DNA from 2 places in the Pseudoalteromonas sp. JC28 genome. Region 2 is predicted to be linked to the other one. Evidence: predicted binding sites of a transcription regulator. Region 2 holds the regulator's gene; the other holds the start of a gene.
The links. Region 2 encodes MetJ, which represses methionine synthesis genes. Its sites were predicted from a motif close to TAGACGTCTAGACGTCTA; they were not measured.
Positions count from the first base shown of each region.

Region 1 (14,982 bases), on a different contig from region 2:
TGCTAATACGAACATTGTCGCCGCACAATGTAAAGACTATATGCAGCCAGAAAACTGGAAGCCGTTAGCCTCGCTGCCCAAACATGCCATTGATATCGTTGCCGATGACTTAGAACTACAAGGTACTGATAGTGCTGAGTTTTCGGGTAATGTGGTGATTAACACTGAAACCATGAGCTTAGAAGCTAGACGTGCGCTAATCGATAAAAAAGAAGGCCTGCTCAGCGCTTCTGGACCACTACTCTATCGTGACCAATTTACCAAAGTTCACAGCAATGGGCTATTCGCGGATTTAAATGCTAACACCGTGAGCTTGCTTGGTGCTGAATACGAATTAACAGACCAGCTGGGGCGCGGTGGTGCAGAGAAGTTGCATGCCTCTGGCAGCAAAATTTCACTCGACAACTCTAGCTTCACCACGTGTCCTGCTGATGACCCATTTTGGAGTATCGAGGCAAGCAGTATTGTACTTTCTCGAGAAGACGGTTGGGGTGAAACCTATAATACGGTGTTCAAAATTATGGACACGCCAATTATCTATTTACCCTACTTTACGTTTCCAATCGATGATAGACGAAAATCTGGCCTGCTGACACCGACAATTTCCAGCTCAAATAAGTTTGGCTTGGAGCTGATCACCCCTTATTATCTCAATCTAGCTCCTAACTACGACGCGACCCTAACACCAAGGTACATGGCTAATAAAGGATTTCAGCTTATTACCGAGTTCAGATATTTAACTGAACAACATCAAGGTAAAATTGGCGTCGAATACCTCAGTAAGGATGATTCCGAGCCACAGCTAGACGATCGCTATTTAGTGCATTGGCAACAAAAAAGCTATTTAAGTGATAAATGGCGTGCGTTTGTTGATGTTACAAATGTGAGTGACGATAACTATCTCACTGACTTAACATCCGAATACGCCAATGAAACTGACACTCAGTTATATCGCACCGGCAGTCTAAGTTACCTTGGTGAAGACTGGTTAGTCGACTTAAAGTTGCAAGATTTTGAAGTGTTGGGTGACCACAGAGAATCCTACACTGCACTACCGCAAATTAGCTTCCGTACACGGGACAGCTATGAACTTGTTGGCCTTGATTGGGACTTTGAGGGTGAGTTTGCCTATTTTCAAAATGATGCTTTGCCAATCTCAGAGGCGTCGCGATTACACCTAGAGCCTCGCGTGTCTTTTTCACGCAGCGACTACGCTTGGTCATTTACCTCCGAGGCACGCCTACTTCACACGCGTTATGAACAAAATATAGATATGCCTGATACAGAGTATGAGGAGTCTGTCACGCGTACATTGCCTAGTTTAAGGGTACACGGACAACTGAATTTTGAACGCAGTACCGAGTTCTTTTTTGAACAAGGTACGCAAACGCTTGAGCCACAAATTCAGTACCTTTACACACCTCACAGAGAACAAAGCCAAATTGGCTGGTACGATACCGCTAAGTTACAAGATGACTTTATTGGTCTGTTTAGAGCACGCCGTTACTCTGGTTATGACCGGATTGCAGAAGCCAATCAATTCACCGTGGGTGCAACCACGCGTGTATTCGATAACAGTAATGTCGAACGCTTTAACTTCAGTGCAGGTCAGATCATTTATCTTGAGTCATCTGTAAAGCCTTCTGAACAGCTATTTACTGATGATACCAACTATAATGCACTATTTGCCGCTGAATCCATGTTACATTGGCATAAGCGCTGGTACCTCTCAGGTGGGGTGCAATATGATGTGGATAGCAAAGAGTTAGTGCAGTCTCACTTTACTTTGGACTATAAAGGTGACGATAAGCAGTTAGTGCAATTGAACCATCGTTATGTTAATGATGTCTCAGACTATGAAATTGACCAAGTCGGTCTCTTTACAAGTTTACCAATTGACGATAACTGGCAATTTGTAGCAAGCTATCACCGAGATATGACGGCAAATAGAAGTGTTGAATCCTTTGTTGGTGTTCAATACCAGTCTTGTTGTTGGGCTATTCAGGTGACTGCGAATCGTCAAATTGAAACAAACTTAAACCAAACACTTACAAATGATGAAGCAGTGTTTGATTCTGGCTTCAGCCTGAAATTTGTCCTTACAGGGCTTGGAAGCCAAAGCAGTGGTGATGCGAGTAAACTCCTTCGACAGGGTATTTTTGGTTACCGTAGACCGTATTTTTTGAATAAATAGAATTTAGAAAGCCGTATGAATTTAAAAAAGTTGTTATTAGTGGCCTCCTTAAGTGCAGGCCTGTTTACTCAAGCACATGCTGAGCGTGTAAAGCTAGATACAGTTGTTGCCACAGTAAATGATGGTGTAATTTTACAAAGCGAAGTCGATCAAATAATAAATCGTGTAAAAGAACAGGCTGAGCAGCAAGGTACCGAACTTCCTAGCGATAGAACATTACGCTTACAAGCCATCGATAAACTCATTGAGCAATCTTTAATGTTGCAACTGGGTGACCGTATGGGTATGCAAATTTCAGATGCTCAATTGGATCAGACCATTGCGAATATTGCCCAAGACCAAGGTGGTACTATCGCTGATTTACGTCGCTCAGTTGAAGCTAGCGGCGAAAGCTTCCCGGCATACCGAGAAGAGATCCGTAAAGAAATAACCACAAGCCAAGTGCGCCGTGCCAGTGTTGACCGCCGTATTTATATTAGCCCTCAAGAGGTGACTAACCTGCAAAAAATATTGAGTGAGCAAACGGGTAACTCGGAAGAGTATGATATCGGCCATATTTTGATTAAGATCCCAAATAAAGCGACTCCAGAAGAAATTGAAGACGCTCGTGAGCGCGCTGATAACGTGATTAAGTTTTTGAACGAAGGTAAAGAGTTCAAGCGCATCGCAATTGCTTCTTCTAGCGGCTCAAAAGCGCTCGATGGTGGTCAATTAGGCTGGATGGGAATTAACGAAATGCCAACCTTGTTCGCTGAGGCCATAAAAGGTGCGAAAAAAGACGACATAGTTGGTCCACTGCGCTCAGGTGCAGGTTTCCACATTCTAAAAGTACAAGATATTCGTGGTCGTGAAGTCGTTGAAACTGTTGAGGTGCGTTCACGTCATATCTTAATCAAGCCGTCTATTATCCTAAGTGAAGAAAAAGCACGCTCAATGCTAACTGGCTTTGTAAAAGACTTGCGCGCAGGTACCGCTGACTTTGCAGCGCTGGCTAAAGAATATTCTGAAGATCCAGGCTCTGCACTTAAAGGTGGTGAGTACGATTGGACAGATCCAACTACATACGTACCTGCGTTTAGAGACACTCTGTTGTCGCTAGAAAAAGATCAGATCAGTGAACCATTTAGAAGTACATTTGGCTGGCATATTGTACAACTGCTAGATAAACGCGTAGCCGATAAAACAGAACAAGCCAAGTTAAATCGCGCACACCGTCTGTTGTTTAACCGTAAATTTAAAGAAGAAAGCTTTAAATGGATTAAAGAAATGCGTGACCAAGCGCATATTGAAATTATCGAAGCGGAATAACGGCTATGACACTCAGAATCGCAATTACACCGGGTGAGCCTGCAGGTATTGGCCCAGATCTTGTTATCAAACTGGCTCAGCACGCATGGCCTGCTCAGTTGGTTGCGGTGGCTGATAAAAGTATTCTAGAAAAACGCGCCAAAGAACTCGGTGAGCAAATCAAGTTGCTGCCATTTGACAGCGAAGCTGCGCCTGAAGCGGCACCTGCTGGTGCCATTTACTACCTTCAAGTAGACAAAGGTGCTGAAGTGGTCGCTGGTCAATTAGATGAAGCCAATGGCCATTATGTGCTCGAAACCTTGCGCATTGCCTCTGAAAAGAATATGGATGGGACATTTGCAGCGGTAGTCACGGGCCCAGTTCATAAAGGCATTATTAACCAAGCTGGGATCTCGTTTAGCGGCCATACTGAGTACTTTGCACAACAGTCTGATACCGCTGATGTCGTAATGCTACTCGCAACCGAAGGGCTGCGTGTAGCGCTAGTAACTACGCATATCCCACTGGCGTACGTATCAAAGGCAATTACGCCTGAGCGTCTCAGCAAAGTCATTCATATTTTACATCACGACCTACAAACCAAGTTTGGTATTGAACAACCCAGGGTATTAGTTTGTGGATTAAATCCGCATGCTGGAGAAAGTGGTCATCTTGGTCGTGAAGAAATAGAAACCATTGAGCCAACACTGGAAATGCTGAATAAACAAGGCATGAACTTGGTTGGACCGCTGCCAGCTGACACCCTTTTCCAAGCTAAATATTTAGATAATGCTGATGCTGTGCTCGCAATGTATCACGATCAGGGCTTACCTGTGTTAAAATATAAAGGTTTTGGAAACTCAGTAAACATCACCCTAGGATTACCCTTTGTTCGCACATCGGTTGATCACGGTACAGCGCTTGATTTAGCCGGCTCTGGTGATGTTGAAGTGGGTAGTTTTGAATTAGCGATCCGCGAAGCAATTAAGCTCGCAACCAAAAAAGCACAGAATGCATGACAGATAAAGTACATCTCGGACACAGAGCGCGTAAACGCTTTGGTCAAAACTTCTTAAATGACAACAATATTATCGACAAGATAGTAACTGCTATCGACCCAAAACCTGAAGACAATCTGGTTGAAATCGGTCCTGGTTTAGGTGCTATCACTGAACCTGTTTGTGATTTAAGTGGCCACCTAACCGTTGTAGAACTCGATAAAGATCTTGCCGAGCGCTTGATCCATCACCCATTCTTGGGACCTAAATTAACGGTTCACCAAGGCGACGCGATGAAGTTTGACTTCTCTTCTTTAATCAAAGAAGGGGAAAAACTGAAGATCTTTGGTAACTTACCTTACAACGTATCAACCCCTTTGCTATTTCACTTATTTGAGTTTGCAGATCAGGTCGAGCATATGCACTTTATGCTGCAAAAAGAAGTGGTTAACCGTATGGTTGCAGGCCCTGGCAGCAAGGCCTTTGGTCGCTTAAGCGTAATGACGCAGTACTATTGTCACGCTATTCCTGTGATCGAAGTGCCACCACATTGCTTTAAACCAGCACCTAAAGTTGACTCGGCCGTTGTTCGATTGATCCCAAAAGATCCGTCGCAACGTACAGCTAAGAGCACTAAGCTTTTGAACACTGTTTGTTTAGAAGCGTTCAACCAACGTCGTAAGACACTAAGAAATAGCTTATCGAACCTGTTAACCGAAGAGCAGCTGCGAAACTTAGGTATCGACCCTACACTTCGCGCTGAAAACCTGTCGCTTAACCAGTTTATTGAAATTGCAAATTGGATATATGACAACTCAAACTAATATTGGCTCACCTATCAAAGTATCGGTGGAGACCTTTTACGTTGAAGCGCAATCACAGCCTGAAAAGGATAAATATGTGTTTGCCTATACAATTACCATCAAAAACCATAGCTTATGTAATGCCAAGCTACATAGCCGCTATTGGCTCATTACCGACGCTAATGGCAAAGAGACTGAAGTCGAAGGTGAAGGTGTCGTTGGTGAGCAGCCCACTATTCGTCCTGGCGAGAGCTATCAGTACACCAGCGGCGCGGTGCTCGATACTCCCGTTGGTACAATGGAAGGGTTTTATTTAATGCGTAATGAGTTTGGCACTGAGTTTAAAGCGCCAATCAATGTATTTAGACTTTCCTGTCCAAATATTTTGCATTAATACCATTTTTATTTTGCGGAAGCGGGCTTACCCCGCGTTCCTCATACATGCTAGACATCAGAATAAAAACATTGAGTTATAAAAAACCACAGGTAATAAATGGCAAAATACGCAATTGGAGACTTGCAAGGCTGCTTCACTCCACTCATCGGGCTACTCGATCAAGTCAACTTTAACCCAAGCCAAGACCATTTATACTTTGTCGGTGACATCATCGCCAGAGGACCCGATTCACTTGCTTGCCTAGAGTTTCTCTATCAACACGCAGGCTCTATTAGCATTACACTCGGCAATCACGATCTCCACTTTTTAGCATGTCTTGCTTTGGGTGTCGCTCCGAACCCAAAAGATAAATTAGATGCGGTTTTTGCCAGCCCTAAATGCCAAAAATATGCTGACTTATTACGTGCACAGCCCCTCGCTATTTGGCTTGAAACACAGCAAACTTTTATTTCTCATGCAGGTATTCATCCAAGCTGGAATATTACGCAAGCGCTAGAATATGCACGCTTTGCCGAAACCATTTATCAATCAACAAAAGCCCCTGAGTTTTACGCCAATATGTACGGTGCTCACCCAGGACTTGAGCACAACAAGCTCAGTGAACAAGATAAATTTAAAGCCATTGTTAACGTCTTCACTCGAATGCGCTTTCTAAAACAAAATGGCGAACTGGATCTTAAGAACAAATCTGGCCTAAAAGATGCGGCAGGTCTCACTCCGTGGTTTGAGCTCAGCCAAACACCAGCCGAAACTACCCTACTTTTCGGCCACTGGGCTGCTTTGGAAGGCGAAACCAACAAGAAAAATATTATAGCCTTAGACACTGGCTGCGTGTGGGGAGGTCCTATGACGATGATAAATATCAACAGTGGTGAAAAGTACCAGCACAATTAAGCTATTTAACCTGAGGTTTGGATAAGAAATGAGCTAACTCGTTGTTTTTAAATTATTTCCTTATCTAGCCAGAGAGTTTTGGGGATAACCAGGCGAATTTACGCACCAATAGCTGGCTATTGGAAGTGAATTCAACGCAGTTAGCGCTAAAACTGGCTGCTAGAAAAGCATTAATTATCCGAAGCTCAGGTTATTTAACTTTCCTAAGTCGAATCTAGGGTAATCACCCACTTTAATTTTTACAAAACTAAGCTACACTCGAAGAAAACGTGAAGCTTATACTTTTTATCCGTTGAGCTGCTATTTTTTGTAATCCGACCTTTTTTACTGAATTTTTTTGTCACATCTGCTATAAAATACTTAACTTATCCGCAATAAATCCGATAAGTATCCGTATTGCTTTGTAAATTTTGTAGGACAGCTATGAATTTGACTGTTAGCCAACGTATTTGGGGTGGTTTTATTACCATCACCTTGTTGCTTCTTCTTATCGGGGGCAATTCTTTATTAAGAATTGCAAACATTGACAACTCAACTCAACAGGTTAATAACCTGTCTTTACCAGCACTCTCTAAAAGCTCTGCGCTGCAAGTAGAGTTTACTTTAATGAGCAAAATGGCTCAGGGAAGTTTTTACGCGCGTACAGAGACTGAACTGGCGACGCTAAAACAGCAATTTAAAGAGCGCCAGAAGATCTTCGACAAAACCTATTCAGAGCTGCAACAGGTCGTTGCTGCTAATAATAAATTGGCCTCAAGCAGTCGTGATGTTGGCAAAAGTTATGATGCGTTCGTAAAAGCCATGAACAGCTTGGTAAACGAGAAAACAACTGAGCTTTCGTTACGGGATAAATTAAAAGAGCAGTTATCAACTATCGATGTTGCCGCAGAAGATGCGACTATGGTGACGGTTGATATCATTGATTTGGATGGCTTAGAAGAGGCTGACAAACGTGCTTTTCAAGCTGCAAATAACTTAGAAAATAACTTTTCTTCTGTTGTGACTAGCGCCAATGATATTGTTACTGTTGAAGACATCAATACACTGGAAATCGTAAGTAGGGATCAAAGCTACCTCGTTGAAGAGCTAGGTCGCAATATTGATTTGATGCGTGGCCCCGTTAGCGCGCTTGATAGTAGTTTGTTTGCTGATCTCGAAGACTATTACACTAATTTGAAAGATGCAGTTACCGGCAGCAACAGCATCGCGGAAAATCAAAAACGCTTGATCAATGCGATAGCCGAGACACGTAAAGAACTAACCAATGCAGAAAAAACCACAAAAGCAGCCCTATCTCAGCTAGATGATTTACTCTCTGAAGCGAGCCAAGTCGCCTTTAACTTACAACAAGGCGTACGTGCCGATGTAGGCACAGCAAACCTATGGACTTGGATTGGTATGATAGTAGCAACGTTAATGGCCGTCGGTGTTGCCTACATTACCGTTAGTCGTATCACAAAACCGCTATCGGAAGTAAATCGAGTCTTAAACATTGTCGCCAGTGGCGATATGACACAGCGCTTAGATGACACAGCAAAAGATGAGTTTGGTGAATTATCTAGAAGCTGTAACACCCTAATCTCTAGCTTACGTGAGCTTATTACTGGCATCATTTCTCGTTCGACACAGCTTGCTGCAGCGTCCGAAGAAACATCGACTATCACTACAGAATCAAGCCAAGCAATTAAGAATCAGCAAGCACAGGTAGAGCAAGCAGCTACCGCTACAACTGAGATGAGTAGCACGTCTCACGGTGTAAGCAACAGCGCACATCAAGCACTACAGGAAATTAAAAATGCTGATAAAGAAGCTGAGCGTGTTAAAGGCATCTCACATGAGAACAAACACACTATTGAGCAACTCGCAAGGGAAGTGGATGAAGCCTCTCGCGTGATTAACAAACTACACCAAGACAGCGCTTCGATAGGCAGTATTTTGGATGTTATCCGTGGCATTGCCGAGCAAACTAACCTCCTTGCACTAAACGCTGCAATCGAAGCTGCGCGTGCGGGTGAACAAGGTCGTGGCTTCGCTGTAGTGGCAGACGAAGTACGCTCGCTTGCAAGTAAAACTCAAGAGTCGACTCAAGAAATTCAAGCAATGATTGAATCCTTACAAGCCGGTGCCGAAGAAGCGGTAGGCGCAATGTCAAAAGGCAAGCAGCAGGCGGAGTCGTGCGTAAATCAGAGCGACCTTGCTAATGAAGCATTAAACTCTATCACTGCAGCCGTTTCTCAGGCCCATGATGTGAGTGAAGAGATTGCAAACGCGGCGAATGAGCAACAGCAGGTGGCACAGGAAATTAGTGAACGTTTGGAATCGATTGTAACAATCGCAGAGCAAACAGCTGAAGGCGCAAGCCAGACCTCAATCTCTAGTTCTGAGGTTGCTAAACTCGCCGAAGAGTTACGCTTATCGGTAGAGCAGTTTAAGGTTTAACTTTCTAACCTGAGCTTTGAGCAGGAAGCAATCTCAAAGCTTTAGGTGGTTTAGCCAAACCACCTAACACAAAAAAACCCATGCATGGCATGGGTTTTTTTGTTTCTTTTCTTTGATTATGCAAACAATGCGTTTGCCTTCTCAATGATATTTTCTACCGTAAAGCCAAATAGCTTGAATAGCTCATCAGCAGGCGCTGACTCACCAAACGTTGTCATACCAACGATAGCACCATTTAGGCCTACATATTTGTACCAGAAGTCCTCAATACCCGCTTCGATAGCGATGCGACGTGTTACTGAGCTTGGTAGTACGCTTTCTTTATATGCTGGAGATTGCGCATCAAAAATGTCAGTCGAAGGCATAGAAACAACACGTACCTTTTTACCTTCTGCACGAAGCTTATCCGCAGACTCAACCGCAAGTTGCACTTCAGAACCGGTGGCAATAAGGATGATTTCAGGCTCACCGTCACAAGATAGTACATAACCACCTTGCTTAATTGCTGCAACCTGCTCAGCGGTACGAGGCTGCTGCGCAAGGCCCTGACGGGTAAATACAAGTGCAGATGGGCCATCAGCGCGTTCAACCGCTTGCTGCCAAGCAACTGCTGACTCAACTTGGTCACATGGACGCCAGCTCGCAAGGTTTGGCGTAGTACGTAAGTTCGCCATTTGTTCTACTGGTTGGTGTGTTGGACCATCTTCACCAAGACCGATTGAATCATGAGTATACACAAAGATGCTTCTTTGTTTCATCAATGCAGCCATACGTACCGCATTACGCGCGTATTCCATAAACATTAGGAATGTCGCACCGTAAGGGATAAAGCCTCTGTGCAGTGCAATACCATTCATAATGGCAGACATACCAAATTCACGCACACCGTAGAAAATGTAGTTACCCGCAGCATCTTCTGCCGTTAAGCCTTTAGATTGATCCCAAAGTGTTAAGTTAGAACCCGCAAGGTCAGCAGAGCCACCCATAAACTCAGGTAGAATTGGGCCATAGGCATTCAATGCATTTTGTGATGCTTTACGAGTTGCTGGGTTTGCAGGATTCGCTTGAAGCTCTGCGATATACGCTTCTGTTTTCTCAGACCAGTTTGCTGGAAGCTCGCCTTTCATGCGACGCTCAAATTCAGCAGCAAGCTCAGGATAATGCATTTGGTATTCAGTGAACTTAATCAGCCAGTCACTTTGTTGATTTTGACCACGCGCTGTTGCGTCCCATTTCGCGTACACATCTTCCGGTACTTCAAATGCGCCGTGCTCCCAACCAAGGAATTCACGTGCTGCTTTGATTTCATCATCACCTAGCGGTGCACCGTGACAATCATGGCTACCTGACTTGTTTGGTGAACCATAACCGATAACCGTTTTACAACAGATAAGGGTTGGTTTGTCAGACTCTGCTTGCGCCGCTTCGATTGCCGCTTTAATCGCATCGCTATCGTGACCATCAACACCGGCGATAACATGCCAGCCATAAGACTCAAAGCGTTTTGGTGTATCGTCGCTAAACCAACCTTCAACTTCACCGTCGATTGAAATACCGTTGTCATCCCAAAATGCAATCAGTTTGCCAAGACCAAGGGTACCCGCAAGTGAACAAGCTTCGTGTGAGATACCTTCCATCAAACAGCCATCACCTAAAAATGCATAGGTATAGTGATTAACGATGTCGTAATCTTCACGGTTAAACTGTGCAGCCAATGCTTTTTCAGCAATCGCCATACCTACCGCATTGGTAATACCCTGACCTAATGGGCCTGTAGTCGTTTCAATACCTGGCGCATAACCATATTCTGGGTGGCCTGGTGTTTTGGAGTGTAGCTGACGGAAGTTTTTGATGTCATCAATTGATAAGTCATAACCCGACAAATGCAACAATGAATAAATTAACATCGAGCCGTGACCGTTTGATAATACAAAGCGATCTCTGTCGAACCACTCAGGATTACTTGGGTTGTGCTTTAAAAAATCGCGCCAAAGTACTTCTGCGATGTCCGCCATGCCCATAGGGGCTCCAGGGTGGCCAGACTTGGCCTTTTGTACAGCGTCCATGGAAAGAACGCGAATTGCATTAGCAAGTTCTTTGCGAGATGGCATGAATTCTCCTACCTTTAAATGTGTTTCGCGGGGGTTTGAGCCCATTCTTACTTATTTATATGGCTAACTGCAACGGCAAAGGCCATAAAAAAACGGGTACAGACGGACTTTTTCCGACCATTAAAAAAGTTTGCACAATTTTGGACGTCTAGGCGTAAAATAACTAGTCAATGCCTAGGTTTTTTGGTTAGAATACGCCCCTTAATTTTTCGCGCTGTTCCTGATGTTTGTGAAGCGCAATATTTGTGAGCATAAATACAATGGCTAAACATTTATTTACTTCTGAATCTGTTTCTGAGGGTCATCCGGATAAAATCGCCGATCAGATCTCTGATGCGGTTCTAGATGCCATCCTTGAGCAAGATCCAAAAGCACGTGTTGCGTGTGAAACTTACGTTAAAACCGGTATGGTTATGGTTGGTGGTGAAATCACGACTAGCGCTTGGGTTGATATCGAGGAATTAACTCGTAAGACCGTGCGTGAAATTGGTTACACACATTCAGACATGGGCTTTGACGCTGATTCATGTGCAATCCTTAACACGATTGGTAAACAATCACCTGATATCAACCAAGGTGTTGACCGTACTCGTCCAGAAGAGCAAGGTGCTGGTGACCAAGGCCTAATGTTTGGTTACGCGTGTAACGAAACTGACGTACTTATGCCTGCGCCTATCACTTACTCACACCGTCTAGTTCAGCGCCAAGCGCAAGTTCGTAAAGACGGCACGCTACCTTGGTTACGTCCAGACGCTAAGTCTCAGGTAACATTCGCGTACGAAAACGGTAAAGCAGTAGGTATCGACGCGGTCGTATTATCTACACAGCACTGTGATTCGGTATCACAAGCTGACCTTGTAGAAGCGGTGATGGAAACTATCATCAAGCCTACACTACCTGCAGAGCTTATCACTGAAGCAACTAAGTTCTTCATCAACCCAACTGGCCGTTTCGTTATCGGTGGTCCTATGGGTGACTGTGGTCTAACTGGTCGTAAAATCATTGTAGATACATACGGCGGTATGGCACGTCACGGTGGTGGTGCATTCTCAGGTAAAGATCCATCAAAAGTTGACCGTTCTGCAGCTTACGCAGCGCGTTACGTTGCAAAGAACATTGTTGCCGCTGGCCTTGCTGACAAGTGTGAGATCCAAGTGTCTTACGCAATCGGTGTTGCTGAGCCTACTTCTATCAGCGTAGAAACTTTCGGTACAGCTAAGCTTGATGAGTCGCGTTTAATCGAACTTATCCGCGAGCACTTCGACTTACGCCCTTACGGTCTAATCACTATGCTAGACCTTGAGCGTCCAATTTATCAGCCTACTGCTGCTTACGGCCACTTTGGTCGTGAAGAGTTCCCTTGGGAAGCAACAGATAAAGCTGACGCACTACGTGCAGCAGCAGGCCTATAACCCCTGCTGTAAAAAGTAAAAAAGGCGCCAAGAGCGCCTTTTTTAATACCACGGATAATCCCCTACCCGATAAATACTTCGTCGACATCATCTTTTAAGTTTTGATACTCATCTTCATGCAGATTAAGCTCAATCATCACCTTGTCTTTAAATAAATACCAATCCGCTGCGCTTCTAAAGTGTTTTGCTTCGAAACAGAGATTTTCAGCCAGTTTAAGTGCCGCAAAGGTTTGCACATGCTGTGCATCTTTTTGCTCTTCAAGATAGCTAACGTCATGGTGGCGCAAAATCATCTGGCATATTTCTTTAGGTAAGTGCCAAGACGTCGCAAGAAAGTAGCCTATCACAGTGTGAGGCACTGGATACTTTTGCTGCTCGTAGTAAATAAGCGTTTGCTCAGGTCGCTCTATAGACTGCTTTATTACCTCAGCGTAGTCAGGATATTTTACGGCCATTGCTGGGATCCCGGCATCATGAAACAGTCCGAGCAGCTGCAAATTCTCCATCGGTAATGATGCCTTCAAATGATGTCCAACCACCATCGCCGCTTTTGAAATATCCGCAGCGTTATCCCAAAACTGCTGCAGTGAGATACAGCACTTTGACTGCTCAAACGCATTTTTAAGCAAATACCCAGTCACTAGCTGCGTAATACAGTTAACGCCCAAAAACATCACTGCTTGTTTTATATCTGTGATTGTACGGGCAAGACCATAAGCGGGTGAATTAATTACCTTTAACACCGCAGCTGACGCACCAACATCTGCCGCAATAATATCCGCCACGGTAAATAACTCAGGCTCCGGTTGTGATAATTCATTTTGTAAGGCTTGTAATATTTCAGGCTTAGCAGGTAAGTTAAATCCGCCGCGCAAATCATTCAGCACTTTATCGTCAATATCGATCATTGGGCTACCTCAGAATTGATACACCCAAGTTTAGTTCATCACCTGATATTTGCAGTATTGATTGTAATGAAGTGGTACAAAAAAGCGGGATAAAACCCCGCTTAATCTGGTTAGAACCAATATGGTTCGCTATGCATGGAAGATTGTCGACTTTGCTCCATAGCACTTATCAAAAAGTCAGATTTTTGCTTAAGCCATGCCTGCACTTCTTGCAGCTCGTCTGCGTTTTGGCTTTGGCAAAGTTGATATAAATACGCCAGTGTTTCTAGCTCATAAATACCATAAACGATATCAATCCAAGGCGTTCTAAACACTTTGCGCGCTTCTTTATCGTAAAGCTTGCCCAGACAGTTACCGCTTAGTAGCGTGTTTTCTAACTTTATTCTCACATGTAAATAATCTCTTTCAGAAAGCGATTTATCCTGTGGAAGCAAGTTTTTCAGCTCTTGCCAGTCTTTATCAAATAATTGGCTTGCGATTTCTGTGACAGGTAGCTCTGCTGCACTCAGTGCTTTTTGATCCCAGTTTTTACGCCACGCTCTATCAACCAGCCAGCGAGTAAGTGAAAGGATCAAACGGTTATAGCGGGTGCAATGAAATAAATCTTCAATGTCCGTCGGTGTCGGCTGAACATCTTGCAAATCGGTAATGACCTGCGCCAACTCGGGAAACTGATTAAGTTTCTTATGATAAGCATGACGCTTTGAGGTATAGGTTTTTAAATGAATTGCATTTTCGACCCAGGCAAGTTCTGACAACAACCATTTTAATTCGTTACGAATACTCTCAGTCGAGCTTTTATCAACGATGTCATCGAACAACCAAAACGCGTGGCGGATAAGCGAGACTCCATCAATAACACGTTTTAATGTCTTGAGACTTGGTTTATTAAAATAACACTGCTCATGCTTCTGGACGAACTGAATACCATAACTGACTGTCGCAATTAGCGCTTGTTCTTGCGTTACCTGAGATTTGAGCGGTACAAACCCTATAAACTTATTTGGTTTTAGAGGCTTATCATCGGCAATTCGATACCCTCTGGCGGCCTTTGAGTATAGTCCCAAACGCATACCAGCCTGTTTAATTAGGTGATCGGCTAATAAGAAAAGATCTTCTTTGTTTCCCTCAATGAGCTCTATTTCAAGCTCATTGATTGGCTCCATCTTCCCTTGGGCTGCTATTTCCCCTTTATCCAACACGACTTCGATTTTGGTTCCTGAATCCGTTTCGATTAACCAAGTTCGACGAATGAAATTCGTACTGAAGATCGGGAATATGTTTTCTGCGATAGACTCAAGTTGCATGCCGTGAGGCCAAATATTCGCGTCAAACGCTAACAAGTCAGGACGTCCTGATTGAATAGGTAAATTGTACTCTGGTCGTTGATGTAACCCTCCTACAACTTCTCCCGCAAGCTTAATCGTTTGCTCGCATTCATCATTGCAACAACGCGTTCTTAGGCCGATATCTAGCGCACGCAATTCACGATTTGGCGTGTCAAAGTAGGCGTTAGTTAAGTTTTTAGCAGGCTTGTTA
Region 1 is NZ_QOKX01000004.1:185,292-200,273, reverse strand. It holds gene lptD (LPS assembly protein LptD) at 1-2,194, shown strand, start outside; gene surA (peptidylprolyl isomerase SurA) at 2,210-3,502, shown strand; gene pdxA (4-hydroxythreonine-4-phosphate dehydrogenase PdxA) at 3,508-4,500, shown strand; gene rsmA (16S rRNA (adenine(1518)-N(6)/adenine(1519)-N(6))-dimethyltransferase RsmA) at 4,497-5,303, shown strand; gene apaG (Co2+/Mg2+ efflux protein ApaG) at 5,287-5,676, shown strand; gene DS891_RS10700 (symmetrical bis(5'-nucleosyl)-tetraphosphatase) at 5,776-6,573, shown strand; gene DS891_RS10695 (methyl-accepting chemotaxis protein) at 6,997-9,012, shown strand; gene tkt (transketolase) at 9,129-11,123, opposite strand; gene metK (methionine adenosyltransferase) at 11,384-12,535, shown strand; gene DS891_RS10680 (HDOD domain-containing protein) at 12,598-13,443, opposite strand; gene DS891_RS10675 (CYTH domain-containing protein) at 13,554-14,982, opposite strand, start outside.
Region 1: the regulator MetJ is predicted to act here: its motif matches at 11,265-11,282, upstream of metK (methionine adenosyltransferase).

Region 2 (14,982 bases):
GGTAAACAACAATACCGCGCGCAGACAACTTGTTGCGCACTTCTTTGCTGATCACAGAGCCACCACCTGTCGCTAACACAATGCCTTGCATTTCTGTTAGGTCAGAGATGACGCTTTCTTCACGCTTGCGGAACCCCTCTTCGCCCTCGATATCGAACACCCAAGAAATATCGGCACCTGTGCGGCGCTCAATTTCCTGATCCGAATCGAAAAATTCAAGGTGTAATTGATCTGCAATGTGACGACCAATCGTGCTTTTACCAGCCCCCATCGGGCCTACTAGAAATATATTACGTTTCTCAGCCATATCTTTTTAGTACAAACGAACTCTAAAATTTGAAATAAAACCCCGCCTAACGACCTGGCCCCAAAATTAAGGAGGGGATTATCTCAGTAATCCGTGAACAATTTCAAGTCAAACCACGCAAAAAGCGCAATACTTTTACTGTCAACGGGCCTATAAACTGTCTTGAATGATCTTAGGCGTCACAAATATCAGCAATTCTCGCTTTTCATTAATATCACGAGAGTTCTTAAACAATAGACCTAAATATGGGATATCGCCCAAAATTGGGATCTTACTTACTGCCGTTTTCACTTCTTGCTGATAGATACCACCCAGTACGATAGTTTGACCATTTTCAACCAGTACTTGTGTTTGGATCTCTTGGGTATTGATTGCCGTCGCCGGGCCATTTGGCGTTTGCACGGTATCACCTTTAGTGTCTTGTGTAATCACTAAGTCGAGAATTATTTTATTATCAGGTGTGATTTGCGGTGTCACCTCCAAGCTTAAAACCGCTTTTTTGAAGCTCACCGTCGTTGCACCACTTGATGATGCCTCTACGTAAGGAATCTCTGTACCTTGCTCGATACGCGCCTTTTTCTGGTTAGCTGTCGTGATGCTTGGCGTCGCGATTATCTCACCTTTATTTTCTTGCTCCAATGCAGACAACTCAAGATCTATCAAAGTGCCATCAGCTAGTTTCGCAATGTGCATACCAATACTGCCAGCAGGGACTCCTTTTACGCCTAAATTAACGTTTAAGCGGTTTTCCAAAGACGGAATATTGCCATTGGATAGCGCATTCGCACCGTCTAGCGTACCAGAGATGGCATCACTGCCTTGCTGATCGCTAAAGCCCCAGCGGACACCTAAGTCTTCTTGTACTGTGTCATCTACAGTAACCATGCGTGACTCTATACGCACCTGTTTTACCGGCACATCTAAGGTTTCAACCATCCGACGTACACTTTCAATACTGCGTGAGGTGTCTTTAATTAATAAAGTATTGGTACGTTTATCAACCGATACACTACCACGATGACTAATAATAGAGTTGATATCGGTTTTGAGTAAGTCAGCAAACTCTTCCGCTTTCGCGTAATTAAGTTGAATATACTCGCTATATAATGGTTCCAGCTCTTCTACTTGCTGACGCGCTTGTAATTCCTTGGCTTCTCTAGCAGCGAGCTCTTCAGATGGCGCGACCATCAAAATAGAGCCATCCATACGCTTATCTAGCCCTTTCACACGTAACACAACATCAAGCGCTTGATCCCAAGGTACACCATCTAAACGCAAGGTTATATTGCCAGATACGGTGTCACTCGTTACTAGGTTAAAGTTGTTTGTATCGGCGATGATCTGTAGTACGGAGCGAATTGGAATATCCTGAAAATTCAACGTGATCGGCTGACCTCTATACTCTTTTTTATCGCCAAAGGTTTTATTACCTTCGTCTTTTTCAACTGATAAGGTAAAGATGTTATCAAGCTGTTGATAGGTAAACTTGAATGCCGCATTTGGCTCAATCACAATGCGGCTTTTATTGTCTTCTTTAAAGGTTTCTATGCGAGATACCACAGTGCCAAAATCTAACACATCGAGTTCGTATAGCAGGTCTTCTGCAATATCGATATGGTGGAAGTCCGCAATGATTTTACCACCGCGCTCTTGTACATCGATGGCCGCTTGGTTGTGCTCAAGAAACGCAAGTACTTTAGCTTCACCTTTCTCACCGCGACGAAAATCGATAGCTTGAATTTGGTTGATAAACGCAGTGACTTTTTGACTTTGATCTTGTTCAGAGACAATCGGTTTATTAGACACTTCCACTATCACAAGGTTATTCTTAACCTCGGTTTTATATAGCTTCAGCTCATCCATGTTGATGGAAACGGCAAAACCACCATCTCTGAGTTCACTGGTAATGCCTTGAATACCAGCTTTATCAATACTCAAAGCTTTTAAGCTTTCTTCAAACTCAGCCTGCTGGAAAAACAATTCAATACTGGTGCTTTCGCCGACAACACGAACTTTTGGCTCTGTATTGAGTTTTTCATCAAACACCAGTTGTAGCTGAGTTTCCCCTGTCGGAACGGGGTTATAGCGAATGTCATACAACATAGGAATGGCATGCGTAATTGACGAAAGGCCAACTAAGGCAACACCGAGCACAGAACGCCATAATGTTCGAGTGCTTTTAATGGTTGATTTTATAACGTTATTGTTAGTATTCACTCGTGCCACCTTGTTCCGCTTCTAACATTTCCACTTTTGTTAGCCTTTCTTTCCAACATCCCGTTCCATCTGGGATCAATTCTAATAATTCTAAATGATCGGCATGTACACTCAGCACTTTGCCATGATACAGGCCCATATATTCACCACGCTTTACACGATACAAGCCTTGCGTCGCCGCTTCGATTAGCGCCCAACGACCATCAGACTTGGCAATAATGCCTTTCATACGTAGATTATCCAACGGAAATTTCTCCAATGGATAGCGATCTCTATCTGGATCTGGATGTAAACAGTTTTTAATTTGAACTAGTTTATTTTCAATCACTTCAGGCTGGGGCGCAACAAAAGGGCTACGCAATTCTGAAGCGCTATACTTAAATGGCTCATAATTTTGCATTTCAGGTATAGGCTCGATTTTTGGTGTTGAGCTTGCTTTTACCTGATCAATAAATTCTTTTTGTTCTGCAGTACTATCATTACAACCCGAGATGAACATCAACGAGGTCACGCAGAGCATCAGTCGGATCATTTCTGACCTCCTTGCTCATAACGATAAGTTTTTGCCACAACACTAAATACCAGCTCGCCATTTCCTGCATTTTCGATTCTAAAATCATGTAGGCTGACTATACGAGGTAATTCAGATACCTTACTCACAAACTGACCAAATTCATGATACTTACCTATCACTTCTAGCTTAATCGGCAATTCGGTATAAAACTCTTTACGTACCTCTGGCATCCAGCCAATTTTTAGGAAGGTTAATCCGCTTGAGGTACCAACGTAAGTCAGATCATCAAGTAGTCCAGGCGTTTCGTTGGAGCTTGGCAGTCGTCTCAACAGCTCAGTGAATTGCGCTTCCATATCAATCATTTGCTGTTTATATAGCTCTAGATTGTTTGCTCTTGCGTATTTAATCCGGTAGCTCGTTCTCAGCTCTTGCTCTTTTTTAACCGCTTGGTCGTAGCGGTCAATGGAACTTGAGACCATCAGGTTATAACCCAATACCATCATTAGTAAAACCACCAGAACGGAGCATAAAACTTTTACAGGAAATGGCCAATGACCAATATTATCGAGCTCCAGCTCATTCCAATCTATTTCTTTTAAACTGTTTAAGTCAAAATTCATGCACTGTGCCTCCGCCCTATTTCGCTTTATCGGCTAAGTGGATGTCGTCATGAGACTTAATATAAAAGTGCATCGTAAAATCACTCAGTAATTTTGAACTTTGCTCACCGGCTACTATGCCTTGGATCACCGGCCGCTCTATTAAATATGATGATTCAACTTGTCGTAGCATTTGCGATAAGCGGTTGTTTGATTCACTCCGACCAATGACTTTGATCATATTGTCTTGTCGCTCAAGACTGGTGAGATAAACCCCAGCCGGAACCACTCGCGCTATTTCATCGATAATTTGCGTGCCGAGACTGCGGTTGAGTTGCAACTCCTCAATAAGCCGAATACGGCGCTGTAAATTTTCTTTTTGCTTATTCAGGTCGTTAATCGCAACTATCCGTGAATCTAGTTGAGTGATCTCGCTTTCGAGATAGCGGTTTTTAATTTCTTGCCCGGTTTTTAAGCCGTCATAGAAGCTGCCAAGCATGTACATTAACAACAGACAAGCCGCAATGATCACCGCAATGATAGTCAGAAAGATTTGTTGCGACGCTTGCCTTTGCTGCTCGCGCCAAGGAAGCAAATTTATATGTGGCATGATGAGAAGCTCCTTAATGCCAAGCCTGTCGCTAAGGCGAATTGCGCTTTATGCTTTTGCAGCACATGCCTATCTACTTTTGGTGCAATCTCCATATCAGTAAACGGGTCTGCCACTATTGTGTGGATCCCAAGCTCATCAATGAGCAGTTTATCTAAGCCATCCACTAAAGCCGTTCCACCCGTCAACACGATGTAATCGATATGATCTTTACCACTGGTCGTCATAAACATTTGCACTGCTCGACGAATTTGCTGCAGCATAGAAGTTTGGAAAGGAGCCAAGACTTCAAAGGTATAGTTTGGAGGTAAATCCCCCGTCGTTTTCGCCAGTTCTGCTTCATCGTAGGTTTTGTTGTAATAAGCAACAATGCTGTTGGTATATTGCTCACCACCAAACACTTGGTCACGAGTGTAAATCGTTTTCCCAGATTGAATAACGCTAATCAGCGTAAGCACTGCGCCAATATCTATCATTGCTACGATTTTATCAAAGGCATCATTTGGCAGTTCAGGGTAAATGACATCCATGGCTCTACTTAGTGCGTAGTTTTCTACATCAACAACTTTCGCTTTGAAACCCGCTTCTTCCAATGCGCCAACCCGTGCTTGCACGCTTTCGGTACGAGCCGCAGAGAGCAGCACATTCATTTTTGACGGATCGGCTTCGTTTACTCCAATTTTTTCAAAATCTAGACTAACTTCATCTAACGGGTAAGGGATCAGGCTATCTGCTTCTATTGCTATCTGAGACTCGAGTTCAGCATCAGTTAATGACACATCCATAAAGATCACTTTTGTAATCACGGTCTGACCGGATACGGCAACTGCTGCATATTGCGTGAGCTTTGGAATGCGCCGCTTCATTTTGGTTATCGCGTTGCCGATCGCTTCAATGTCTTGAATGGCCCTTTCATTTACTGCTCCTTTCGGAATAGGTTCAATCGCAACGGCTTCTACTCGGTAGCTGGAACTTGTCTTCGACAGCAACACCGCTTTGACACAATGGGAGCCGATATCGATCCCTATCATCAGAGGTGCTTGTTTTTTTAGTAGTTGGCTCAGCATGTGAAGCGCCCGTTTCCTTTTAAGACTGTGTACCATAAAAATTTAGCACACAAAAATATTAATCGTTTTTTAATCAAGATATACTAGCAGTGTCTACCTGTAATTGGGAGTCTAACTAGGGATAATTCCGTGAAATTATTGAAAAGATTTTTACAATTCGTTTTTGTTTGTACCCTTTTAGGCGTGTTGACACTTATCAGTCTTTATTATTATGTCAAATCTGACATACCAAGTGTAGAGGTTTTGAAAGATGTTCAACTACAAACACCCATGCAAGTCTTTACACGAGACGGAAAACTCATCAATCAATTTGGTGAAAAGCGCAGGATCCCTGTACGTTTGCAGGATGTTCCACTCCCCATGCGAAAGGCATTCTTAGCGACAGAAGATAACCGCTTTTACGATCATTTCGGTATTGATCCGATAGGTATCGTCCGCTCCGCTATAGTACTTATCACCACAGGGCAAAAAAAGCAGGGAGCCAGTACGCTCACCATGCAACTTGCCAGAAACTTCTTCTTAACAAGAGAGAAAGCCTATATTCGTAAAGTGAAAGAAATCTTTATTGCGTTGCATATTGAGCAACTATTAACGAAAGATGAAATTTTTGAGCTTTACTTAAACAAAATTGAACTGGGCAATCGCGCCTTTGGTATCGGTGCTGCAGCGCAAGTCTACTACGGTCGCTCACTATCAGAATTAACTTTAGCAGAAATGGCAATGATTGCAGGCCTGCCAAAAGCGCCTTCTGCGTTAAATCCAATTCGTAACCCAGAGCGCGCGCAATTGCGCCGGAATGTTGTGCTCGGACGAATGCTTGCTGAAAAGTATATTACCCGCGCAGAATATAGTGAGGCGACACAAGCTCCTATCACGGCTAAATTCCATGGCGCCGAAATCGAGCTGTATGCACCTTATATTTCTGAAATGGTTCGCGCCTATATGGTTGAGCGTTATGGTACTGATAAAGCTTATAACTCAGGCATGAAAGTTTACACCAGTGTGGAGTCTGACATGCAACAGGCTGCTCAGCATGCATTAGTTGATAATTTACATGCCTACGATATGCGTCACGGCTTTAGAGGCGCAGAAGAAACCTATTGGCATGCTGAAACGGAATCGCCGCTAAGCCATGAAGGCATTATTACTCGCCTTAAAAAGGTCAATGAAATTGGGCCGTTAAAAGCCGCTGTGGTGCTAAGCATTGCAGAGAAAACGGCCGACCTGCTCTTAAAAACCGGTGAGCAAATTACATTGGAATGGTCAGGCTTAAGTTGGGCCAGACAATACATCAGTGAAACGCGTCAAAGCTTACCACCAAAAACAACCGCAGATATCCTCGCGCCAGGCATGCAAGTGTTTGTCCGTAAACAAGACGACGGTTGGATGTTAAGTCAGTTGCCGCAGGCATCCAGTGCCCTCGTCTCACTTGACCCGCAGGATGGGCGTGTCAAGGCGATTGTGGGCGGCTACAGCTTTGAGCTTAGCCAATACAATCGTGCTACCCAAGCTAAGCGCCAGGTGGGTTCAAACATCAAACCCTTTATTTATTCATCCGCATTAGAAAATGGCTATACCCTAGCCACCATTCTTAATGATGCCCCGATTAATCATTGGGACAGAAGCGTTGGCGTGGCTTGGCGTCCGAAGAATAGCCCTGAAGTGTATAACGGCCCAATCCGTATTCGCCGAGCGCTTGCACAATCGAAAAACGTGGTATCTGTTCGTTTGATCAAAGGCGTTGGCATAAATAAGGCTGCTGATCACTTGCTTAAATTTGGTTTTCAAGACGCAGATATTAATCGCAGCGAGTCATTGGCGCTTGGTAGTGCTGCACTGACTCCTATTGAAATGGCGCGCGGCATGGCCACTTTTGCAAACGGCGGTCACCTCATTGAGCCGTATTTTATCGATAAAATTACCGACTCATTCGGCACTGAGCTGGGTTCTGCAGAGCCGCTATTGGTCTGCGACGAACAGCAGATGGAAGAACAACCTGAGCGCTGTGCACCGCAAGTGATTTCGGAGCAAAACGCATTTCTGATTGCTGATGCGCTTCACAGTGCTATCTGGGGTGGTGGTAGTTGGAAACACGATACGGGCTGGAGCGGCACAGGCTGGCGTGGTCAATGGTTAAAACGTCGTGACCTTGCTGGAAAAACGGGTACCACCAATGACTCAGTAGATACTTGGTTTACGGGCTTTAACCGTAATGTCCTCACCACAGTCTGGGTTGGCTTTGACGATGCGAGTAAATCCTTGGGTCGTGCGGCCTACAACGCTAACCTTGGTAATAATCAACTTGTTGGCGCAGAAGCCGGAGCGATTTCAGCACAACCTGCTTGGATAGACTTTATGCGTGAGGCGCTTAAAGACGAGCCTTTGGCTCCGATAGAGCCGCCTCCAGGGCTTATTTCAACTCGGATTGACTTAAAGACAGGGCTTTTGTCTCGCAAGAACGATTACACATCTCGGTTTGAATATTTCGAGCAAGGTACGGCCCCAACCAAGTACGTATTGGATACGGATAGCAGCACACCGTTTGACGATACCGCGCCGCTACCGACTCACGAAGAGTTATTCTAAAATAGAAATGCCGATACAGATGTATCGGCATTTTTGTCTTATACCAGTTGTATTATATCTATTTTCTTAAAAGAGTTATTTTAGATTTTGCGTCAGCCAGAATAAATCGGAATGTATTCCCGCTGCTGTCACTTCTTTACCTGCCCCCGGGCCTTGGATCACCAGCGGATTTTGTTCATACCATTTAGTGTGGATCACAAAAATATTATCACCCGGTGTTAAATTCGCGATTGCCGAGCCATTTGGTACCTGTGCAATGCCTACTTTTGCAGACACTTTGCCATTGCTTGCAATTTCAAGCGCACCAGTATAACGAAGCGCAGCGTCATTCGCTGTGGCCTTTGCATAGTGTGTCGCATAAAAGTCATCGAGTTGCTGGCGATTTTCTAAAAACGTTTGCCATGAACCCACACTCAAGGACTCTGGCATTAACGCCTCTAATTCAATATCGTCAAGCTCAAGCTCAATGCCTAACTCTCGTGCTAAGATCAAAAGCTTACGCTGCATATCTCGGCCAGATAGATCTTCGCGCGGATCGGGCTCGGTAAAACCAAGTTCTTGCGCCCCAAGCACTAGCTCAGAAAATGCTTCAGAACCATCATAGCGACTACAAAGCCAAGATAAAGTGCCGGAAAAGACGCCTTCAATTCTCACCACTTCATCGCCACTATTTTGCAGATCAGCCAATGCAAAGTTAATGGGAAGACCTGCGCCAACACTGGTATTGTAACGCCATAATAGGTTACGATCTTGTAACTGCTGACGCAGCTTTGAGTACCAACCTTGTTGTGCCGTGCCGGCATATTTATTAGCGCTGATCAAATGGCAGTCATGTTCAACAAACTGTGGATACAACTCGCTGAAACGCTCGCTCGCAGTAATATCGACCACCACTTTATGCTCGTAATCTAGCTCTTTAATACGAGTGAATAGCTCTGCTTCATTGTATTCGATGGCCTCATTTTGCCATTGCTGTTGCCACGATGCTAAATTCAACCCGCTTGGACAGAACAACATTTGCTTAGAACGCAGTAAGCCAACCAACTTAAGATCAAAGTGCTCACTCAGCTTAGCGACTTGGTTTTTGCATTGTTCGATAAACACTTCACCCACATTGCCAACACCAGCTACAATCACAGCAAGCTCTCTGCCTTTATTGACCAAACGTTCGTGCAATATAGCAAGTAGATCGCTATCAATTGCTTGATCGGTTAACACTAAGCTGTAATGGCGCTCTTGCAGCACAAAACGGGTGACAATCGCATGTTCATCCAATAATTCCAGAGCTTGCTGATGTAAGCCAGCAACATCCTGACTTGGGGCAACAATAGCAAAGCCTTGTACTTGCGACTCAATAATATTGGCTCGCGAATCCAGCGCTTTAATCACAACATGGCTAAACTCAGATGGCACCAGTAAGTGTGCCTCTCCACCTTTAACAAAATGATGAATGCTATGCTGAATAAGCTGGCTTAGCTGTTTCACTTCACCACTTTTTAGCTGCTCAACGCGTAACAGGTCAAGTTGTCCAAAAGTGGTAATAAAGCGCTTCTCTTTGCTATAGCCTGCCTTTACTATCTCAGTGCCAAGTGCATCGGCGTCAAAGCTGCTGCGAACTTGCAGTTTTATATCGGTATCTTTAAGTGGAGACAGCGTTTTTGCATGTAGTACTGGATTACCTAATCGTGCGAGTAATTCAGCTTGGCCACGACATACCTTTGTGTATTTTATGGCATTGGCGACTTTACGTGGATCAGTGCTGAATACACCCGTTGTATCCGTCCAAATTGATACTTGAGCCGCATCAAGATAACTTGCCAACAAAGTCGCGCTATAGTCACTGCCATTTCGGCCTAAAGTCACCGTTTCACCTTGTGCATTTGCGGCAATAAAACCGGTAACAATATAGATAGCGTGATCATCAATTGCGCGATAGCACGCTTCTTTGTTATGGGCGTGTAGTAACACCCCCTCTTGTTGTACAAATAACGTACGAGCGTCGATAGCTTTGGCTTCGATACCTTGAGAACTTAGGTAGTTTGCTAATATACGAGCCGACCATAGCTCTCCATGTGCAAGTAAACTCGCGTAGTGAAGATGCTGTTCTTCTCGTCCTAAAGCGATTGCTTGCAGCTCATTGACAAGCTGTTTGAGTAACACACTGTGTTGTTCACCTACAAACAGGGCATCAATTAATTCACGTTGATGATTTTCAACTTGTAATAAAACATCGTTGAATGCGCGAACATCTTGCTGCTCAAAGCTTTGCCATAACTTCACTAGGGTATTCGTTGTTTTTCCTGCAGCAGAAACCACAACACTGTCACCTAGTTGACATTGCTCTAACACTATCTTGGCAACCGCCTGATAACGCTCTGGCGAGCTTAAACTCGAACCACCAAACTTATGTACTACTTTTGCCATTTACTCACCACAACGCTACTGTATGTGCAGGCGTTAATTTGAATGACTTAGCATCATCACTCGCCTGACTTTCATCAATACATGCAAATCCCGATTCCAGATCTGCAATGAGATCCTGTGCATCTTCAATGCCTACAGAAATACGAATCAACGTGTCGCCCACTCCCGCTTCTAAACGTGCTTGCGGATCCATACCCGCGTGTGTCATCGTCGCTGGATGACAAATAAGACTCTCAACCCCACCTAAAGATTCTGCCAATGAAAAGTGCGTTAGAGACGTTAAAAACTTCGCAGATGTTTGCAGATCGCCTTTGATATCAAAGCTCACCATGCCACCAAAGCCGAGCTGTTGTTTTTTCGCAAGTTCGTGTTGAGGATGCGACTCAAGGCCAGGGTAATAAACTTGGCTAACATACGGCGACTTTTCTAAATACTCCGCAATAATCTGAGCATTTTCTTGATGTTGGCGTAAACGCACATTTAAGGTGCGCAGTCCACGTAGGGTAAGGTAGCTATCAAAAGGTGCACCTGTAATACCGATATTATTCGCCCACCAAGCTAACTCATCACCCAACTCCTGTGTACGCGCGATCACCGCGCCCCCCACGACATCAGAATGACCATTGATATATTTAGTAGTTGAATGCACGACTACATCTACGCCAAAGGCAATGGGGTTTTGTAATGCAGGAGACAAGAAGGTGTTGTCAGCGGCGACCAAAGCCCCCACAGCGTGTGCTGCATTTACGACAGCTTCTATATCCGTTAACCGCAAAATTGGGTTACTTGGTGTTTCAATCCAAACTAATTTAGGTTTGATCTGCTGCAGCTGCGCAAGACTTTCAGGTTGCGTGAGATCCAAGACGGCTAATTTGAGCAATCCACGCTTTGCAAGCGATGTAAACAAGCGATAGCTACCACCATAGCAGTCATGTGGAATAACCAGCGTATCGTCATGGTTAAGCAGTTGAGTTACTAGGTGAACGGCAGCCATGCCAGTGGCGGTAATAATACCACGAGCACCACCTTCAAGTTCGGTAAGTGCCTGTGCAAGCACATCACGATTAAAGTTACCGCTGCGGCCATAATCGTAGTCGCGTTTGGTATCAAAATCGGCAAAAGAATAGGTGGTAGAAAGGTAAAGCGGTGGCACTACTGCCCCATGCGCTTTATCAGCTTCTATACCGTGACGCACTGCTACCGTCGATTTATTAACTTGACTCATAAGGTCACCTAGATAGTTGGATGTTTAGACGTCTAAAAGGTTAGAGCAACAGAAACCAGAAGTCAAAACATTTATACTGCTAAATGGCTAAATAACTAGTATTTGACTATCTTTTTTAAACCGATAAAATTTCGCCACTCTAGGCGTTGCTAATACGACTGAGTTATTGAAAACTATGGCAGAGATTCTTCTATCTCGCTATGGCGGATTAGTTTATTCATCTATTTGAGTTTGGGATTTATCTTTAATTCGTAAGGTTATCCCTATATTCATGCGGTTGGTGAATAATGTAGACCAGAACCCAGTCATATTGGCATTGATGTAACTGAGGCAAGTACACAATTATGGCAAAATGGAACGGTGAGTATATTCACCCATATGCAGAACACGGTAAGAAAGCAGAGCAAGTAAAAAAGATCACGGTGAGCATACCTCTGAATGTACTCAAAGTGCTAACTGATGAGCGTACACGTCGCCAAGTGAATAACTTACGTCATGCCACGAACAGTGAGCTTTTATGTGAGGCGTTTCTACATGCCTTCACAGGTCAGCCACTGCCGAGCGATGAAGACTTGAGAAAAGATAATCCAGAGCGTATTCCTTTAGAGGTAAGACAAATAATGGAAGAGCGCGGTTTGGAGATCCCAGAAATAAACGAAGAGTGATAACTGCTCTTTCGCTCTGGAAATACAGACACAAAAAAAGCCTCAATCGAGGCTTTTTCATTTGAATAATACCAATGGTATTATTCCATATATCCAGCTGGCATATCGATTTGTGCCACGCCTGATTCAATTGCAGCTACCGCTACCGCTTTTGCGATACGAGGTAACAAACGTGGATCCATTGGTTTTGGAATAATATACTCAGGACCAAACTCTAGACTATCTACGTCAGCCGCTTTTAACACTTCAGCAGGTACAGGCTCTTTCGCAATCGTTCTAATTGCTTCAACCGCTGCAATCTTCATCTCGTCATTGATAGCGGTTGCGCGTACATCAAGCGCACCACGGAAGATAAACGGGAAACACAGTACGTTATTTACTTGGTTTGGATAATCCGAGCGGCCTGTCGCCATGATCAAATCATTACGTGCACCGTGTGCAACTTCAGGGCTGATCTCAGGGTCTGGGTTAGAACAAGCGAATACCACTGGCTTGTCAGCCATTAGCTTTAGATCCTCAGCAGAAAGTAAGTCTGGGCCAGAAACACCAACAAATACGTCCGCATCTGCAATCACGTCTTGTAACGTACGCTTATCCGTGTTGTTTGCAAACAGCTCTTTGTATTCATTTAGGTCATCACGACGAGTATGGATCACGCCTTTTCTGTCCAGCATATAGATGTGCTCACGTTGAGCACCGCATTTGATCAGTAATTCCATACAAGCAATAGCGGCTGCACCCGCGCCAAGACACACAATAATCGCATCATGAATATCTTTACCTTGGATTTCCAACGCATTCAGCATACCCGCAGCGGTTACAATTGCAGTGCCGTGCTGATCATCATGGAATACAGGAACGTCACAACGTTCAATTAGCGCGCGCTCAATTTCAAAACACTCTGGCGCTTTAATATCTTCAAGGTTAATACCTCCAAATGTGTCTGCGATATTTGCCACAGTATTGATGAAGTCTTCAGTGGTGTTGTGCTTAACTTCGATATCGATTGAATCAAGGCCCGCAAAACGCTTAAATAATAGTGCCTTACCTTCCATAACAGGCTTTGACGCCAAAGGACCTAAGTTACCCAAGCCAAGAATTGCCGTACCATTACTGATCACCGCAACCATATTTCCTTTACCCGTGTAACGGTATGCATTCGCCGGATCAGCCGCGATTTCACGTACTGGCTCTGCAACACCTGGGCTGTATGCAAGTGCTAAGTCTTTTACGGTCTCGGCAGGTTTAGTGAGTTCAACACTGATTTTACCTGGAACGGGCTTCTCGTGATAATCTAGAGCTTGTTGACGAAAGTCTGTCATGGCGCGATATTTTCCTACGAAGTTAATGTGAGAGTGTGGTAAACGTTCGCATTCTGAATGTTGGCAACCTAGCTAGCTGGTTACAGCAACACACAGTGCGATTAACTATATGAGCGACGACATTCAACCACTCAACAAGCGTATGTGCTTTGCTGTCGCGGTATGTCAATAGGACATATAGTTAATCGACCGTATTCACACAATACCGAGTTTTGCTCATTATTCAAGTAAAATCAGGTCTATCCACTAGCATGGTATTTTCTATACTTTTCCGAGAAGATAAGCTCAATTTTAAGAAATATTTCACAAATAAAATGACTAAAACTTAAAAAACAAGACGCTAAAATCAGCACGGAATGTATAAAATTAGCACAAATGTACACCAACTATAAAAACAATAAGAAAATTGCAACTTAACTAACTTTAACGTCAAGATACCGACATTTAATCGCAATATACTGACTTTAGTTTATATTAAGTGCTCATACCTGATACTATTTACTATATGAGCTTTGATTATTTTCACAACTTAAGCTCGTAAATGTTCAATATTTATCTGCTAAATAGAGTTTTTACTCTACCCAAGAGATCAGTAAAGTTTTGCTGCCAAACTGGCAAGTTTTTTATTTTAGAAGAATAAAAGACACAATAAGACGGGATGACTGACGGTCTATCTGCTGATGCAGAATAGGATGTATAAATCGAGAAGGTATTTTCAAACAGGCACAAAAAAAGCACCCTAAAGGTGCTTTTTTCGACTAGACCAACAAGATTACTTCTTGCTGCTAAGTGCACCGAAACGCTTGTTAAAGCGATCTACACGGCCACCTGTGTCAAGGATCTTCTGCTTACCAGTGTAAAACGGGTGACATGCAGAACATACGTCTAGGTGAATATCTTTACATAGCGTTGAACGAGTTTCGAACTTGTTACCGCAAGAGCACGATGCAGTGATCGTCTCGTAATTAGGGTGAATACCTTCTTTCATAGCAACCTCTAGTTAAGGCCGTATCGCTCTCCAAACCCGAAGTCTGGCACCATACGTAGTTATACAAAAATGTGGACGCGTATTTTAGTGCTTAACTGAACAATCTACAAGCAATATTTCAGAGTTTTTTATCACCGCCTCTGAGTAAGTTTTCAATTCGTACCACCTTAGGTATATACTTCGTCACTGCGCTCACTTTATGGAATTGTAATACATGCTCATTCTTGAAGTAGCTTTAAAGCTGCCACTGCACCGAACATTCGACTATTTGCTAGCACCAACCATGCAAGTTGAAGCAGGAATGAGAGTCACCGTCAATTTTGCCAACCGTCGCTGCACAGCGATTGCGCTTGCTAAAAAAGACGACACCGATGTACCAAAAGAAAAACTCAAGCAAATTATTGAGGTGTTGGACGAGCATCCTGTCTTTAATCAAGCACAACTTAGCTTTTTACACT
Region 2 is NZ_QOKX01000008.1:23,980-38,961, reverse strand. It holds gene aroK (shikimate kinase AroK) at 1-307, opposite strand, end outside; gene DS891_RS17975 (type IV pilus secretin PilQ family protein) at 458-2,524, opposite strand; gene DS891_RS17970 (pilus assembly protein PilP) at 2,514-3,056, opposite strand; gene DS891_RS17965 (type 4a pilus biogenesis protein PilO) at 3,053-3,658, opposite strand; gene DS891_RS17960 (PilN domain-containing protein) at 3,675-4,247, opposite strand; gene DS891_RS17955 (pilus assembly protein PilM) at 4,235-5,314, opposite strand; gene DS891_RS17950 (PBP1A family penicillin-binding protein) at 5,444-7,900, shown strand; gene metL (bifunctional aspartate kinase/homoserine dehydrogenase II) at 7,976-10,324, opposite strand; gene metB (cystathionine gamma-synthase) at 10,329-11,549, opposite strand; gene metJ (met regulon transcriptional regulator MetJ) at 11,894-12,214, shown strand; gene DS891_RS17930 (malic enzyme-like NAD(P)-binding protein) at 12,295-13,536, opposite strand; gene rpmE (50S ribosomal protein L31) at 14,309-14,524, opposite strand; gene priA (primosomal protein N') at 14,739-14,982, shown strand, end outside.